DNA from 3 places in the Pseudoduganella sp. GW821-FHT12E03 genome. Region 2 is predicted to be linked to each of the others. Evidence: riboswitches for the same ligand, from Rfam matches in the RefSeq annotation. Region 2 holds a riboswitch; each other region holds the start of a gene.
The links. A riboswitch is a leader RNA that binds a small molecule or an ion and turns the genes downstream of it on or off. The one in region 2 is predicted to bind glycine.

Region 1 (5,547 bases), on a different contig from region 2:
TGCAAACGCGCCTGGCCAACGGCGACCAGCCGCGATATCACAACACCATCGTCAGCGCGGAAGACGGCAGCGTGCTGCGGCAATGGAATATGCTGCAGACCGTGGCCGGCACCGGCAACAGCCAGTACAGCGGCACCGTCGCCATCAACACCACCTTGAGCGGCGCCACGTACCGCCTGCTGGACAGCAGCCGCGGCGCGCGTGGCGCCTTTGGCGGCATGGCCATCACCAATGCCAACCACACCACCAGCGCCGGCAGCATGTACACCAGCACCAGTAACACTTGGGGAGACGGCAAGCAATACATTGCTGGTGGCAGCACCACCAACGCCAATGGCCAGACCGCGGCAGTGAATGCCTTGTGGGGCTTGATGAACACGTATGACATGCACAAGAACGTCTTGGGCTGGCAGTCACTGGATGGTAACAATACGGCGACGTACATCGCCGCCCACGTCAACACCGCCTATGACAATGCCTACTACTCCGGTAACTGTAAATGCATGTACATCGGCGATGGTGGCACGTATTTCAACAATCTGGGCGCCATCGACGTGATTGGCCATGAAATGGGCCATGGCATCACGGCCGCCACCTCCAACCTGCTCTATACCGGTGAATCCGGCGGCCTGAACGAGTCGGCATCCGATATCGCCGGCGAAGCCGTGGAAGCCTATGCGCGCGCTGGCGGCAAGGGGGCCGTGCTGCCGTCGCCCGGCATCAACGACTGGATGGTGGGCAAGGAGATTTCAAAAAGTGGCCAGCCGCTGCGCTGGATGTACAAGCCGAGCAAAGATGGCAAGAGCCCGGACGCGTGGAGTACGACGCTGAAAAGCCTCGATGTGCACTACAGCAGTGGCCCGAACAACCGCATGTTCTACTTCCTGGCCAGGGGTTCCAATGCCAGCACCACCAGCGAATACTATTCGAAGTACCTGACCAAAGCCCCGCTGGCGATGACGGGCATTGGCCTGGACAAGGCTTACCGCATCTGGTTCCGGGCACTGACCACCAAATTCACCTCGTCGACCAATTACGCCGATGCGCGCGCCAAGGTGCTGGCGGCGGCGCAAGAACTGTATGGCGCCAGCAGCGCTGAAGCGAAGGCGGTGCAGCGGGCGTATGCAGCCATCAATGTTGGGACCGACATTGCTGAGTAATTTCAAAAGCCAGCCCACTCAATGCCGGGCCGGCTTTTGCACAGGTCAGTTCGCGCGGCTGATATTCATGCGCTGCGTATGGGTCCAGTTATGGTCCGACGCGCTGACCGCCGACGCATAGGTGCGCCAGGTTTGTCCTTCGCCTGGCCACGGGTTCATGATGTATACGTAATTGACGCCGTTATATGTTTCATAGCCGCGTCCCACCATGATGTGGCCGCCGCCACCGGTCCAGCCGTAGCGGATCACGAACGGCCGGTTGGCGTTGATGTCCGAAACCACGGTGTTCCACGACAGGTAATTATTGATCGCGGTGTTTGGCACGCTCCAATTGGCCAGGATGTTTTGCACGCTGCCGGATGAACCATACATGGAGTTCGGTTGGTTGGCGTTGCTGTTCCAGTTAAACGTGCTGTTGCCGCAAGCGTAGTTCAAGCCATACGCCCAGTTCACGATCTGGCACTGGCTTGGGTAATTGGCCCAGTAATAGCTGAGAATTGCCTTGCTCGATGCGGACCAGCACCACTGGCTGTGTTCCTGCGTGGTCAGCGGCACGGACAAGGTGCGCCATTGCGCCATGGCCATCGGCATGGCCAGCGCCATGGCGGCGCCGATTGCGAGATGCTTCAATTTCATGGGTCTCTCCAGATTCAGATATGAGGATCAGCGGAACGCATCCAGGTTGGCTTTGACGGCTGCGCGCAGCGGCTGCAGCACTTCGGACGCTTCCATCAGTGACGTGTCGCCCTGACCCGTTTTCATTGCGCGCGCCTGCAGCAGCAGCGATTCGCGTGCCGAATGCAGTGGCGCATAACGGGTACGGCCTTCACCGGAGACTTCCAGGAAGTCGGCGCGCGCCTGGTAAATGCGGACGAAACGCAGGTTGTTGCGCGCCGCATTGCCATGATGGGCCGTCAACGCATCGACATCTTTTGCCAGGATGGCGGCGCCATACGAAACGGTTTCATAGCGGCCGTTGACCTGCTCCACGGTCGCCAGGCCGACCGGCTTGCCGCGCACGGAGACGATGAAGCGCCACTGCCCGGTAGGCTTGGCCATGGCCTGCAAATCCGCGCGGCCCGCGACGATGTCTTTGGCTTCCACGGAATGGACAGGAAAGCCGTAGCCGATCACAGCATCCTTCAAGTCCTGCATGTCGCCGATTTCGAGCGGGAAATCAACCGGGGCGACACCGGGCCGGGTGCGCAGCTGGTACGCGGCAAATTGCGCGAAGTCGCGCTGTGCCGCCGCTTGCGCCGATGCGCCGTCTTTGGCGGCAATCGCCGTGGCGTTTTGCGCCATGGCGGGTATGCCGGACAGGCCCAGGATCGTGAACAAGGCCAATGGCGCCAGCAATGCACGCCGGGTGGAACGTTGGTGCTGCATGGATGCTTCTCCTTTTCAGGGTGTACGAGGCCCGCACCGCAAAATGTGGCGCAAAACGCGGCGCAAAACGCGGCGCAAACGCGGTCGATGCGGTCAAGGCACGGACTTTCGTCACAAGATGGATTGAGAACTGCGCGCACAGGACGTACGCACAGCGGTTGCCCCCTCTGTTCCGGACCTGAGAGATTCACGGGCGGTAGCGCCGCTTGCTCCTTCGGTGCGCCATGGCCATGCGGCCGGGCGGCTCTTCAGAGTTCTGATCAGCATAGCCGGTTCATGGGCCTGAGAGTTTCCGGGGCGGTTGCTCCTTCGGCGCCGGCTATGGTGGACCGGTCTCTCCCGACTATGCTGCAACCGGTGTTGCACCGGTTACTTAATTCAGCATAGCCCAGTCAGAACGAATGATTCAACACCGCACAAGTGCTGCGTTGTTTCCGTATCGCGCTACAAAAAAACATGGATACGTTCGACAAAAAATTTCAAATTGAGACAAGTGCACACTTTTCGTCGTAATTCCCGATTTTTTTGTCATGGCCTGTGGTGCTTCGGTAAGGTGGCGGTCACGAGGTAGCCGTCGCTACCCAAATCTATAACGGAGAAACCATGGCAATTCGCAAGACCCTGATTGCAGCAGCAATTGTGTCGATCGCAGGTTCCGCATTCGCCGCGCCCATGATGGGCACCCCGGCATCGTTTTCCCAGCAAGACAAGGCTCGCCTGGTCAGCACGCTGAATGGTGAGCGCAGCAAACATGGCCTGGATGCCGACCATGGTTTCGCCATCGCTTCCCAGCACCCGGGCGAACGTGGCCACGCCATCAGCCGCCTGAACCACACCTACAAGGGTGTGCGCGTGTTTGAATCCGAATCCGTGGTGGTCTCCGATGCGGGCGGCAACATCGTCAGCGAATCGATTGCCGAGCGCCGCAAAGACCTGAGCGCCAAGCGCATCAACACCAAGCCGTCCATGAGCGGCCAGGACGCCATCAAGGTCGCGCTGGGCAAAGTGGGTTCCCACAATGTACAGATCGACCCGCCAAGCGCGGAACTGATCATTTTCCCTGTGATGAAAACCGTGCGTGTCGCCGGCGCCGCCAACAAGGCCGAAGCGGACCTGAACGCGACCGACGTGCAAGACGTGGTGGACAGCTACAAGCTGGCGTACCTGGTGCAGACCCGCCAGGCCAATGGCAACAAGCCGGTCTTCCACAACACCATCGTGGACGCGGCCAATGGCGCTGTGCTCGACCAGTGGAACATGCATCAAACCGTGATCGGCACCGGCCACAGCCAGTACAACGGCCAGGTGCCGATCAACACCACCTATGACGGCGCCAACTACAAGATGATCGATGGTTCGCGCGGCACCGGCGGCACCTTCGGCGCCATGGCCATCACCAACGCCAACCACACCACCAGCGCCGGCAGCGTGTACACCAACGCCACCAATATCTGGGGCGATGGCCAGCAATACATCGCCGGCGGCAGCACCACCAACGCCAACGGCCAGACCGCCGCGGTGAACGCACTGTGGGGCTTGATGAACACCTACGACATGCACAAGAACGTGCTGGGCTGGCAATCGCTGGACGGTAACAATACCGCCACCTATATCGCGGCCCACGTCAACACCGCGTATGACAATGCGTACTACAGCGACGGTTGCAAGTGCATGTACATCGGCGACGGCGGTTCGTACTTCAACAACCTGGGTTCGATCGACGTGATCGGCCATGAAATGGGCCACGGCATCACCGCCGCCACGTCCAACCTGGCCTACCGCGGCGAATCGGGCGGCCTGAATGAATCGGCATCGGACATCGCTGGCGAAGCCGTGGAAGCCTATGCCCGCGCCGGCGGCACCGGCGCATCGCTGCCATCGCCTGGCGCCAACGACTGGATGACCGGCAAGGAAATTTCGAAGGATGGCAATCCGCTGCGCTGGATGTACAAACCTTCGAAAGACGGCGCATCGAAAGATGCATGGAGTTCGTCGCTGAAACGCCTGGACGTGCACTACAGCAGCGGCCCGAACAACCGCATGTTCTACTTCCTGGCCAAGGGTTCCAGCGCCACCACGTCCAGCGACTACTACTCGCCGTACCTGACCCAGTCGCCGAAAAACATGACCGGCATCGGCCTGGACAAGGCATACCGCATCTGGTTCAAGGCGCTGACCACCAAGTTTACGTCGTCGACCAACTATGCCGATGCCCGCACCAAAGTGCTGGCCGCCGCGACGGAACTGTATGGTGCCAACAGCGCGGAAGCGAAAGCCGTGCAGCGTGCCTACGCCGCCATCAACGTCGGTACCGACGTCGCTGAATAAGCCGTAGCAGCAAATAAAAACCCTCCGCAGGCTTGCGCTTGCGGAGGGTTTTTTATTGAGTTTTATAAATGGGCGCCGGGCCTTCAGGCCGGGCATCCTCATCCAGGTGCCTAGAAGCGGTACGACACCTTCACCACGCCGTAATCCACGCCGCTGTTGGGTTTCTTGATGCCGCCGTTGGAATAGTGCTGCATCTTCAGCGCCACTTCCCAGTTTTTGTTGAACACATAGCCGACGCCGATATGGTCGCCGAACTGGAAAGTGGTCGACAGCCGGTCGTCATTATTGTCGTATTTTTTGGACAGCAGGTGCATGCCGATACCGGCTTCCGCAAATAATCCCAGGCCGTCGTCACGCTGGAAGCGGAATACCGGCGTCAGGCCGACGTCCACCAGGTTCTGGTGCGCGCCCGGAATATTGCGCGCCCGCGTGCCCCGCCATGCGCCGAAGCTGGCATCCCAGTAGGCCGTGACATGGGTGCCGTTGGACTGGAACCAGCGCGTGTTCCAGTCGGAGGTGACGCCTGCGCGCACCATGCGGACCTTTGATCCGCTGCCAAATTCCGTGTAAGCCGTGTCGATATCGGGTGCCGCCTGGGCGGATTGCATGGCCAGCATGGCGCTTGCAACCGCGATAAGTTTGAATGTGTGCATAGGCTCTTTCATAGTCGATG
Region 2 (5,547 bases):
AGCGGGATCATGGTGCGGTCCAAGGCGAGATCCTTGTCGGCCAGGCTGCGCAGGTAGCGCAGCATTTCCGTTTCGGAGTGGTAGCGGTTGAAGATCGGGTGCGTCAGGTAAGCGGACGAGCGGCCCAGCGCTTCGTTGAAACCACGCTCGATGGACGCTTCCACGGTGTCGAAGTCCGGCGCGGTCGCCGAAGAATTGATGCCGGCGGCAAAGATGGTCCACAGCGTGGCGATGTCGTCACGGGTGGTGGTTTCGTCCAGCGACACGCCGACGTGGTGCGCGTCGATCTTGCGCAGGTTGACGCCGTTGGCGACAGCGGCCGCGTGCAGCGCGTCGGCATTGGTGGTCTTGACGGTGATCGTGTCGAAGTACGAATCGTTCGACAGGCTGTAGCCCAGGGCTTTCAGGTTGGACGCCAGGATGCCGGTGAAGCGGTGCACGCGCTTGGCGATTTGCAGCAGGCCGGCAGGGCCGTGGTAGACCGCGTACATCGACGCGATGACGGCCAGCAGCACTTGCGCGGTGCAGATGTTCGACGTGGCTTTTTCGCGGCGGATGTGCTGCTCGCGGGTTTGCAGGGCCAGGCGGTAAGCCTTGTTGCCTTGCTGGTCGATGGTCACGCCGACCAGGCGGCCTGGCATCGAACGCTTGTATTCGTCGCGGGTCGCCAGGTAGCCGGCGTGCGGGCCGCCAAAGCCCAGCGGTACGCCGAAGCGCTGCGAGTTACCGACGACCACGTCGGCGCCCCATTCGCCCGGTGGCGTCAGCATGGTCAGGGCCAGCAGGTCGGCGGCCACCACCACCATCGCGCCGGCGGCTTTGACGGTTTCCACGGCGGCGCGGTAGTCGCGCACCACGCCGTTCACGCCAGGGTATTGCAGCAGCACGCCGAAGGCGCCAGTGACACCGGCCAGTTCCGACGGATCAAAGGTGCGCACTTCGATGCCCAGCGGGGTGGCGCGGGTCTGCACCACTTCCAGGGTTTGCGGCAGCACGTCGTTGGCGACGTAGAACACGTTCGACTTCGACTTGCCCACGCGCTGGATCAGGGTCATGGCTTCGGCGGCGGCGGTGCCTTCGTCCAGCATCGACGAGTTGGCGATGCTCATGCCGGTCAGGTCGGTCACCACTTGCTGGAAGTTCAGGATGGCTTCCAGGCGGCCTTGCGAGATTTCCGGCTGATACGGGGTGTAGGCGGTGTACCAGGCCGGGTTTTCGAAGATGTTGCGCAGGATAACGCCCGGGGTGTGGGTGTTGTAGTAACCCTGGCCGATCAGGGACTTCAATACCTTGTTCTGGCCGGCGATGGCTTTGAGTTTCGCCAGCGCTTCGGTTTCAGGCAGCGAGTCGGTGAACTGGCCCAGTGGCAGGGTGTTCTTGTTGCGGATCGATGGCGGCACGATGGCATCGATCAGCGCGGCGCGCGAGGCGTAGCCCAGCACGTCGAGCATTTGCTGCTGCTCGGCGGCGTCCGGGCCAATGTGGCGGGCGATGAATGCATCGCGGGCTTCGAGTTGGGTCAGGCTGGTACGGGTCATGATAGCGGGGGCAGATGAGATAAATACGTTGGGCGGGCTTTACAAAACCGCAGGGCCGCCGGGGCGGTGCATGCGGTTCGAGGCGTTTCGGCGGCTTTGTAAAGCCTGCTGAACGGGGACCGCAAAAAAATGGCGCCCGCGGTCAGGCGGGCGCCATGGTATTAACCTTCGGTGGTCTTGCCGTAAGCGGCAGCGTCCAGCAAGCCGTCGATGGCGGCGGCGTCGGATGGCTTGATCTTGAACAGCCAGTTGGCGTAGGCGTCCGCGTTGATCGATTCAGGCGAATCCACTACCGCGTCGTTGACGGCGATGACTTCGCCGGACACTGGTGCGTAGATGTCGGAAGCGGCTTTCACGGATTCCACCACGGCGGCGTCGTCGCCGGCGGTGTAGGTGTTGCCGACTTTCGGCAGTTCGACGAACACGATGTCGCCCAGCGCGTCCTGCGCGAATTCGGTGATGCCGACGGTCAGGGTGCCGTCCGCTTCAGCACGTACCCACTCGTGGGATGCGGTGTACTTCAGGTCTGCAGGAATGTTGCTCATATTGGCTCCAATAGGGTTGTTGTTCGTGTTTGAGGTGCTGACCCGTGTCAGGCAGCGAGGATTTTACCGTTACGGACGAAAGGCAGCTTGACTACCGTGGCGGCCAGCTTCTTGTCGCGGATTTCCACGTGCACGGTGTCGCCGACATTCACGCCCATCGGCACGCGCGCCAGGGCGATCGCTTGCTGCATGGTTGGGGAGAACGTGCCGGACGTGATTTCGCCGGTGTCGCCATTGGCGGCGACGATTTTCTGGTGCGCGCGCAGCACGCCGCCTTTTTCACGCAGGATCAGGCCGACGAATTGGGCGTTCTGGCCTTTGGCTTGCAGGGCGGCCTTGCCGACGAAGTCGCGCTCGGACACCAGGTCGATGGTCCAGGCCAGGCCTGCGTCCAGCGGGTTCACGGATTCGTCCATATCCTGGCCGTACAGGTTCATGCCGGCTTCCAGGCGCAGCGTGTCGCGCGCGCCCAGGCCTGCCGGCTTCACGCCCGCGGCCACCAGGGCGTTCCACAGCGCTTCGGCTTTGCTTGCCGCGACGCCGATTTCAAAGCCGTCTTCGCCGGTGTAGCCGGTGCGTGCCACCATCGCCTCGCCGAACGGCGTGTCTTGCACGAAGGCGACGTTGAATGGCTTCATTTCGCCCGTGGCGGCTTGCGAGCCGGGAATCACTTCCCATACCTTGGCGCGGGCGTTCGGGCCCTGCACGGCGATCAAGGCCATCGGTGCGCCTTCAGCCGTGTCGCCATCGCGGCGCTGGGTGATCGTCAGGCCGGCGCCGGTCTGGTCGTTGTGCGCTTGCATCCAGGCCACGTCCTTGGCGGCGGTGCCGGCGTTGACCACGAGGCGGAACCATTCTTCGTTGATGAAGTAGACGATCAAGTCGTCGATCACGGTGCCTTCAGGATTGAGCATGCACGAGTACAGGGCCTTGCCCGATACCTGCAGCTTGTCGACGTTGTTGGCCAGCAGGCCGCGCAGGAAGCCGCGCACATTGGCGCCCTTGATGTCGACCACGCACATGTGGGCCACGTCGAACATGCCGACGTCGGTGCGCACCGCGTGGTGTTCTTCGATTTGCGAGCCGTAGTTGACGGGCATGTCCCAGCCGCCGAAATCGACCATGCGGGCGCCAAGTGCGCGGTGGGCGTTATTGAGGGGAGTCGACTTCAAGGTCATGTTTGGTCCAATGATCAAAAGGAGTTATAAGGCACGGCAATGCCGTACTTCGAACCCCTCTGTCCTTGGTACCTGAGAGATAGCAAACGGATGGTTTGCACGCCCCTTCGGTGGGCCGTTTCAGAACGAACGGCCGCTCTCCAGAGTTTAACCGGCTGCGCCGTGCGCCGCTGGCCCCTGACCGGTCCTTTTGCCTGAGAGTTTTTGGGTAGTGCCCCTTCGGCGGCAGCGGGCTGCTGCGCTCTCCCGATCAAGACTGTCGACTATATGCCAGATGGTCACTCATGTCAATCTTGCAGGCCCTGGCGGGGCCGCCGATTACTCATGCGCACGAATGAATTCAGTGCGCGGGAGGGGGCCGCTCCTTTGCTAAAATTGTCGTAATTAAAACAACGAGGCCAACCATGGACCAGCATGAAAAATTTGACGGGCACGCGTGGTTCACGCTGTCCGGCGACGTCAACAGCGATATGGTGCACCGCATGTTCGATGCGGTCGCCGATATGACGGAAGACATGGTGACCGACGCGCACGTGTTGCTGCAATCGAATGGCGGCTATGTCAGCGACGGTATCTGCCTGTACAACTACCTGAGCAAGCTGCCGATCCGTTTTCATTTCTATAACGCGGGCGCGGTCGCTTCGATTGCCGTGATCGTGTTTTTGGCGGGGCAAAAGCGCTATGCCAGCAGCACCGCGCGTTTCATGGTGCATAAGTCGCACGCCAGCGCGCCGTCCGGCGCCAGGCCGGAAGCGCTGCGCATTATCGTCGAGGGCTTGCAGGCCGACGATGCGCGGACCGAGGAAATCCTCCGGAATCACGTGGAATTGTTGGACGAGCAATGGCAAATCCATAATTATTCGGACTTGCACTTGACGGCCAGGCAGGCTGCCGAAGTCAAGATGGTGAATAAAGTCATGGATTTTGCGCCGCCCAAAGGGCGCCGCGTGACGAATATCTGAACCGGGCGGCCGGGCCGCCCATGTCTTTCCGGTTAACTTTCCGGTCAGCGCCCCCTGGCCCCGTTGCGGTGCGTACTGCGGGCGCTGATCCGGTTGGCGCGGCGGCTTTCCTCGGCCCGCACATCTTCGCGCCGGGCGCCCTGGTGATCCTGCGGCGAAACCGATACCGATCCTTTAGTTCCTGACTGCCGGCTGATGCCGCCACCTTGCTGCGGCGTCTCCTGGCTGCCCTGATAATCTTGTCTGGTTTTTACCTTGGGTTGCATGATTTAATCCCTTCAGGTTGAGACAGTCCGGCAAAAAAACTACCGATTATTGACTTGTAGCTATTGCCTTGTGGCAATAGTGTGCAAGAATATGGGTGTGGCAATCCGCCGTTCCCACCAAATCAGGTTAGACCATGCAATCAGATCAGACAAATCCTGCCGTGCCCAAGAAAGCGGTGACGCCGCGGCATGCGTTGCTGGAAAACCTGATCGACATCGTCCACCGGCACGTCAGCGAACAATTCCTGGACTTTACGACGCGCGTCGCGTCGGCTTTGATCGATGGCGATCTCGAGGCCGACATACGCGTGTTGCAGGCGCGCTTGCGCGCCGGCAACCTGCTGCGCAGCGGCCATTACGGCTATCTCAGCCTGGTCAAGAAAGAACTGGAAAAAGCGCTACGCCACGAAATCGCGGAACTGGCGCCGGGCCAGAAGGCCAGGCCGAAGCAGGTTGCGCAATCGCTGTCGCTGGTGTCCATGGAAGAAATGGATACCAAGGTGGCGATGGGCGCGGTGGCTAAAGCGTTCGAAGTGCAGTATGCCGATGCACTGGCCACCCTGAATGTGCGGCTGGCGTTCTTGCTGGACCGTGACATTTTACGCATCAACCAGAACCCGTTCCGTCCGGAAGTGATGCTGGGGGCAATGCAGCAGGCATGGCTGGCGTTCAATCCCGATGAAGAGGCGGAAGAGTTGTTGCTGGCGCTGCTGAAACCGGACTTGTTCCTGCAGTTGTCGCCCATGCTCGAAGAATTGAACGACACCTTGCAGCGCAAGGCGGCCCAGCCTGGTTCGGTGGACAGTTATAAGACCCGCAAGGCCGATTCGCATGACGCCAGCAGCGCCAGTCCGGCGCGTCAGCGCAAGCAGCAGGCGGAGCTGGCCCAGCAATTGCGCCAGTTCTTTGGTGGGGCACAGGAACCGGGCGCCGATCCGGCGTTGCTGATCCCGGATTTGCCGGATATCGCCAACCTGAAGGCGGGATCGTGGGCGCAAGGGCCGGCGCAAAACTTCCAGGGCGATGGCAACAACCCGGCGGCGCAGCAGGCGGCGCAG
Region 3 (5,547 bases), on a different contig from region 2:
TGCGCACCGCCTCGATGTCGCGCGCCGCCACATTGACTTCCACCCACACGGTGGACAGGTCGGACAGCAGGAAGACATTGGCGTCTTCCTTCACGGCTTCCCCGAGCGCGATATGCTTTTCCACCACCACGCCGTCAAACGGCGCACGCAGCACATACCGGTTCAGCGCACCCTGGTTGCCATTGCCATTGCCATTGCCATTGCCGCCCGCACCCAGTGCATCGAGTTTGGCGCTGGTGCTTTGGGCCTGGATTTGCGCTTCGTGGAACGCCTGGCGCGCCTGCAGGTAATCCTGTTCGGCCGAGATCTTGTCTTGCCACAGCTTCTTTTCCCGTTCATACGTCAATTGCGCCAGCGCCAGCCGTTTTTGCGCCGCCAGCTGGGTACTGCGCAATTCCGCCAGTTCGGGGCTGGCAATCACGGCCAGCACCTGGCCTTTTTTGACGTGCTGGCCGAGATCGGCCTGCACCGATTCCGCCACGCCCGGCAGGCGCGGCACCACGTGGGCGGTGCGGTCTTCATTGAATTTCACTTCGCCGGGAAATTGCAGCACGGTGCCGATGCCGGCCGGTCCGGCCTTGGCCAGCACGATGCCGGCCGCACGGATTTGCTCGGCGGTCATGGCGACCTGGGCGGCTTCTGCCGGGCCATGCGGCGCGCCGTCCGGACGTTCCGCATGCTCCGCGTGTTCCGCTTGCGGCGCATGCCGGTCAGGACCGTCCTTGTTCCAAAGGAGGATGGTGGCGCCCAGCACCAGGCCGGCCGCGATAACGCCCAGTACGGGCTTGATGGATTGGTTCATTTGATGGTCACGTAACGTTGCAGGTCGGCGATGGCCCGATAGCGCCCGGACAGGGCGGCCAGGTATTGCGCACGGGTCTGGGACAGCGTGCGCTGCGCATCGAGGACATCGAGGAAATTGAATTTGCCGAGTTCGAACCCGGTCATGGCCGCATCGAGCGCGCTTTGCGCGGCCGGCAGCATGTCGGTGCGGATGGTGTCGATCTGCTGTTGCGCCACTTCGGCGCGCAGGTAGGCGTCGGCCAGCGCCTGGCCGGCTTCCAACCGCACCACGTCGAGTTGCAGCGCGGCTTGTTCCGCACGGCGCAGCGCCGACAGCACATTGCCCTGGTTGCGGTGGAACACGGGCAGGGGAATCGCCACGCCGACCACGGCCTGCGAGCGGCCCTGGTCATAGTCTTTCTTGTTGCCGAGCGTGACGGTCAGGTCCGGCAGGCGCTGCGCCCGTTCGAGGCCGGCTTGCGCCTGTTCCCGTTCGTGGCGGGTGCGCGCCTGCCGCAGTTGCGGCGCCGCTTCCAGTCGCGCTTCCAGCATTTCCAGCGGCGGCAATGCCGTCCCATCGGGTTCGGGATGTGCCAGGCGCTGCTGCAGCGCGTAGGGACTGCCCCACATCGCCGCCAGGCGCCGCCGGGCGCTGGCCAGGTCGGCATTGGCTTGCGTCAGTTCCAGCCGGGCATGGGACGTGGCCACATTGGCCCGCGTGGCTTCCACCGGCGACACCTTGCCGGCGGTCACGCGCCGGTTGGCCGCATGGCTGGTTTTCAGCGCCAGCTCCAGTGCGCCCTGCGCCAGTTCGACACGTTCCTGGGCTGCCAGCGCATCAAAGTAGGCGGCCGTCACGTCGGCGCGCAGTTCCGCCGCCTTGACGTACACCTCGTCGGCGGCCAGGGTCCGGTCCAGCTCCGCCACCGCGATGCGGGCGGCGCGTTTGCCGCCCAGTTCCAGCGGCTGGCTGAGTTGCACCGTTTGCGTGCGGTTACCATGGGACGCGCCTTCGCGCAGCACGGACAGTTCGGGATTGGGCAACAGGCCGGCCTGCTGGCGGGCGCCGTCGGCAATGGCAATACCGGCGCCGGCCGCGCGCAGGGCGGGATTGGACGACAGGGAAAGGGCGATGGCCTGTTCCAGCGTTAATGTCGGCTGGATCAGCGCCAGATTGAATGTGGCATTGGGTGCCGCAGGGGATACCGGATCGGGTACCTGCGGGGCGGCCGCATGGGCGGCCAGGGGCAGGCACTGACCTGACAACAGGACCGTGGCGCCCAGCATGATGAATCTGGATCGCATGGATTTCACTCCGAAAGAGGACGTCGAAGACAATCCGGCGGCGAGAGGGCTATGCAGCGTTCAGGCTATGCAGCGCGTGAGCGATGCGGCAACGGGGCACGCGCGGTCGCGCATGCCACTTGTGCAGCTTGGCTCAGCTTGCTTGGCTCGACTGAAAGAGGTGAAACAGCCGCCGGGCTTAAGCGGCGGCGCGCCACTGGGGGCGTTCAGGTGGCGGGGTGTAAGCCGAGGAGGGCGTGGACAGCGGCATGGTTTGCCGCTGTCCGGCCAGCGGGGCATGGGCCAGCGCCGTGTCCAAAGTCGCCGGCGCCAGCGGCGCATGGGAACAGGACGAACAATCGGTATGGGGCGTCAGTTTTTTCGCCAGCGACGGCGAGCTATCTTTCGCCAGGTCGGTGTCGTCGGGGTGCCCGGTATGCTGGTGGTGGCCGAAGTGCTGCGCGGCGCGGCCCGATTCGTGTCCGCAATAGACGCTGATCGCCATCCAGCTGAACTGGAGTGCGACGATTGTCAGCATGAAGAACAGGAACTTACGGGCCATAGCGGCGCAGTATAGCATGGGCATTTGGCGCCCTGAAATGTGAAATTCATATGAAAAATGTTTGGTAAATCGTCACATCTTCGACTATGCTTCGCTCCAGGTGATATCGGGAGAGACTGTCCGCCCAGTGCGAGGACAGCGCCGAAGGAGCAACCGCCCCGGAAACTCTCAGGCAAAAGGACCGATACCACATTCACACTCTGAAGAGCTGCCGGAAGTCGTCGCCCGGTGCACCGAAGGAGCAAGCATCGAACTGCCACGGCAGGGGCATGCGAAATCTCTCAGGTCCAGAACAGAGGGGGTGTCTCTTGCGTATCCGCGCAGGGACCCTCTTTTGACTTCTGGAGTCTCGAGCATCATGAAAACAATTGCTGTTATCGGTGGCGGCGTCACCGGGATCACGACCGCCTATGCGCTGGCAAAACAAGGTTTTGCCGTCACGGTATTCGAACGCAACCGCTATCCCGCCATGGAAACCTCGTTCGCCAATGGCGGCCAGCTGTCGGCCTCCAACGCGGAAGTCTGGAACCACTGGTCGACCATCGTCAAAGGCGTGAAATGGATGCTGCGCAATGATGCGCCGCTGCTGGTCAATCCCAAGCCGTCGTGGCACAAATTCAGCTGGTTCGCTGAATTCATGGCGGCCATCCCGTACTACCGCAGCAACACCATTACCACGGCGCGCCTGGCCATCGCCGCGCGCGAACACCTGTTTGAATGGGCCCGCGCCGAGCGGATCGATTTCGACGTCCGCCGCCAGGGTATCCTGCACATCTACCGCGACCGCGCCGGGTTTGACCATGCGCGCGCGGTGTCGGGCATGCTGGCCGAAGGCGGGCTGCAGCGGCAAGCCGTGACGCCGCACGAGATGCGCCAGATCGAACCGGCGCTGCAGGGTGACTATTACGGCGGTTTTTACACGGAGAGCGATGCCACCGGCGACATCCACAAGTTCACCACGGCCCTGTCGGACGCCTGCCTGCGCCTCGGTGTTGGCATCCGCCTGGGCCAGGACGTGCGTTCGCTGTCGAGCAAGGATGGCCGTGTGGAAGTCGCGACGGTCCAGCTGGGCTTCCGCCAGGTCGAGACCTTTGACGGCGTGGTGGTGTGCGCCGGCACCGCCAGCCGCACCTTCGCCCACATGCTGGGGGACCGGGTCAACATTTATCCGGTCAAAGGCTATTCCATCACGGTCCACCTCGATGACGCGGGCAGCCAGGCCGCCGCGCCGCAGGTCAGCCTGCTGGACGACGCCACCAAACTGGTGACCAGCCGCCTCGGCGTCGACCGTTTCCGGGTGGCCGGCACTGCGGAATTCAACGGTTTCAACCGGGACATCCGGGCCGACCGCATCCGTCCCCTGACCGACTGGGTGGCGCAATGCTTCCCTGGCATCAAGACCAACCGCGTGGTGCCGTGGGCCGGTTTGCGTCCGATGATGCCGGACATGCTGCCCCGGGTCGGTCCCGGCTGCGCACCGGGCGTGTTCTACAACACGGGCCACGGCCACCTGGGCTGGACCCTGTGCGCCGTCACGGCCGACATGGTGGCCGGCATGATGGCGTCCACCCGCGAGCGGCAGTGTCCCGTGTCGCTGCTGGCGCCAGGCCGCGCCTGACCCGTTCCGGCCGGTGGCGCCTTCCCCTGCCGCCGGCCTGTCTACCCAATTTTTTTGAAGGAAACCGTTGATGGACATGAGTGTGTTTGACCTTTTCAAAGTCGGCATTGGCCCGTCGAGTTCCCATACTGTCGGGCCGATGGTGGCGGCGCGCCGCTTTTTACTTGAATGCAAGCGGCTGGACAAAGCCGTGGCGATTGAAGTGGCTCTGTATGGTTCGCTGGCGCTGACCGGTGTCGGCCATGCGACCGACAAGGCCGTGATCCTGGGCTTGCTGGGCGAGACTCCGCCGGGTGTCGATCCGGATGCGGTCGATGACTTGCTGGCGCAAATTGAACTCGATGGCCAGTTAAAACTGCTTGGCGCCTATCCCGTGCGCTTTACTGCCCGTAACAACCTGGTGTTCCACAAGACCGAGAGCTTGCCGGAACACCCGAACGGCATGCGGTTTACGCTGACCCTGGACGATGGCAGTTTTGTTGAACGCGTTTTTTTTTCAGTAGGCGGCGGCTTTATTCGTGAAGCCGGCGAAGCGCCGCTCGCCCAGGGAACCGATGGCGCCGTGCCGGTGCCGTACCCGTTCCACAACATGGGGCAATTGCTGCGGCATGGCCGCGACAGTGGGTTATCGATTCCCCGCATGTTGCGCGCCAATGAATGCGCCCGCATGGAAGACGCCGCGCTGGACGCCGGGCTGGATCGCCTCTGGCAAGTGATGAGCGGCTGTATCGCCCGTGGCCTGGTGACGGAAGGCCCGTTACCAGGCGGCTTGAACGTCAAGCGCCGCGCCGCCCGGCTGTGGCGGCAAGTCAATGAAGCGGGTCCGGACGCTACCCATGCGCGGCCGCACGATGCAATGCACCAGGTCAGCCTGTACGCGATGGCGGTCAACGAGGAAAATGCCGCGGGCGGCCGGGTGGTGACGGCGCCAACCAATGGCGCGGCCGGGATTATTCCGGCGGTGCTGCGCTATTACGTCGAATCATGCAAACCGGCAGACCCGGAGCAGGGGGTACGGATCTTCCTGCTGACGGCGGCCGCCATCGGCATGCTGTGCAAGCGCAACGCATCGATTTCCGGCGCGGAAGTCGGCTGCCAGGGCGAGGTCGGCGTGGCGTGCGCGATGGCGGCGGCGGGATTGGCGGCGGCGCTCGGCGGCAGCAACGAGCAAATCGAAAACGCCGCGGAAATCGGGATCGAACACCATCTCGGCATGACGTGCGACCCGATTGGCGGCCTGGTGCAGATTCCCTGCATCGAGCGCAACGGCATGGGCGCGATCAAGGCCATCACCGCAGCG

Region 1: another riboswitch for glycine. It lies ahead of AC1RRC_RS16050 (hypothetical protein); the one in region 2 lies ahead of gcvT (glycine cleavage system aminomethyltransferase GcvT).
Region 3: another riboswitch for glycine. It lies ahead of AC1RRC_RS03535 (D-amino acid dehydrogenase); the one in region 2 lies ahead of gcvT (glycine cleavage system aminomethyltransferase GcvT).

What each region holds. Positions count from the first base shown of each region.
Region 1 covers NZ_JBXAQJ010000005.1:566,997-572,543, reverse strand. Annotated here, with positions in the region: gene AC1RRC_RS16060 (M4 family metallopeptidase) at 1-1,160, shown strand, start outside; gene AC1RRC_RS16055 (C39 family peptidase) at 1,206-1,796, opposite strand; gene AC1RRC_RS16050 (hypothetical protein) at 1,824-2,546, opposite strand; glycine riboswitch at 2,807-2,898, opposite strand; gene AC1RRC_RS16045 (M4 family metallopeptidase) at 3,150-4,874, shown strand; gene AC1RRC_RS16040 (acyloxyacyl hydrolase) at 4,985-5,527, opposite strand.
Region 2 covers NZ_JBXAQJ010000002.1:626,640-632,186, forward strand. Annotated here, with positions in the region: gene gcvP (aminomethyl-transferring glycine dehydrogenase) at 1-1,538, opposite strand, end outside; gene gcvH (glycine cleavage system protein GcvH) at 1,700-2,083, opposite strand; gene gcvT (glycine cleavage system aminomethyltransferase GcvT) at 2,131-3,261, opposite strand; glycine riboswitch at 3,311-3,415, opposite strand; glycine riboswitch at 3,434-3,520, opposite strand; gene AC1RRC_RS06530 (ATP-dependent Clp protease proteolytic subunit) at 3,666-4,223, shown strand; gene AC1RRC_RS06535 (hypothetical protein) at 4,268-4,489, opposite strand; gene AC1RRC_RS06540 (DUF1631 family protein) at 4,624-5,547, shown strand, end outside.
Region 3 covers NZ_JBXAQJ010000001.1:909,745-915,291, reverse strand. Annotated here, with positions in the region: gene AC1RRC_RS03550 (efflux RND transporter periplasmic adaptor subunit) at 1-802, opposite strand, end outside; gene AC1RRC_RS03545 (TolC family protein) at 799-2,088, opposite strand; gene AC1RRC_RS03540 (hypothetical protein) at 2,267-2,629, opposite strand; glycine riboswitch at 2,727-2,823, shown strand; glycine riboswitch at 2,826-2,929, shown strand; gene AC1RRC_RS03535 (D-amino acid dehydrogenase) at 2,988-4,247, shown strand; gene AC1RRC_RS03530 (L-serine ammonia-lyase) at 4,318-5,547, shown strand, end outside.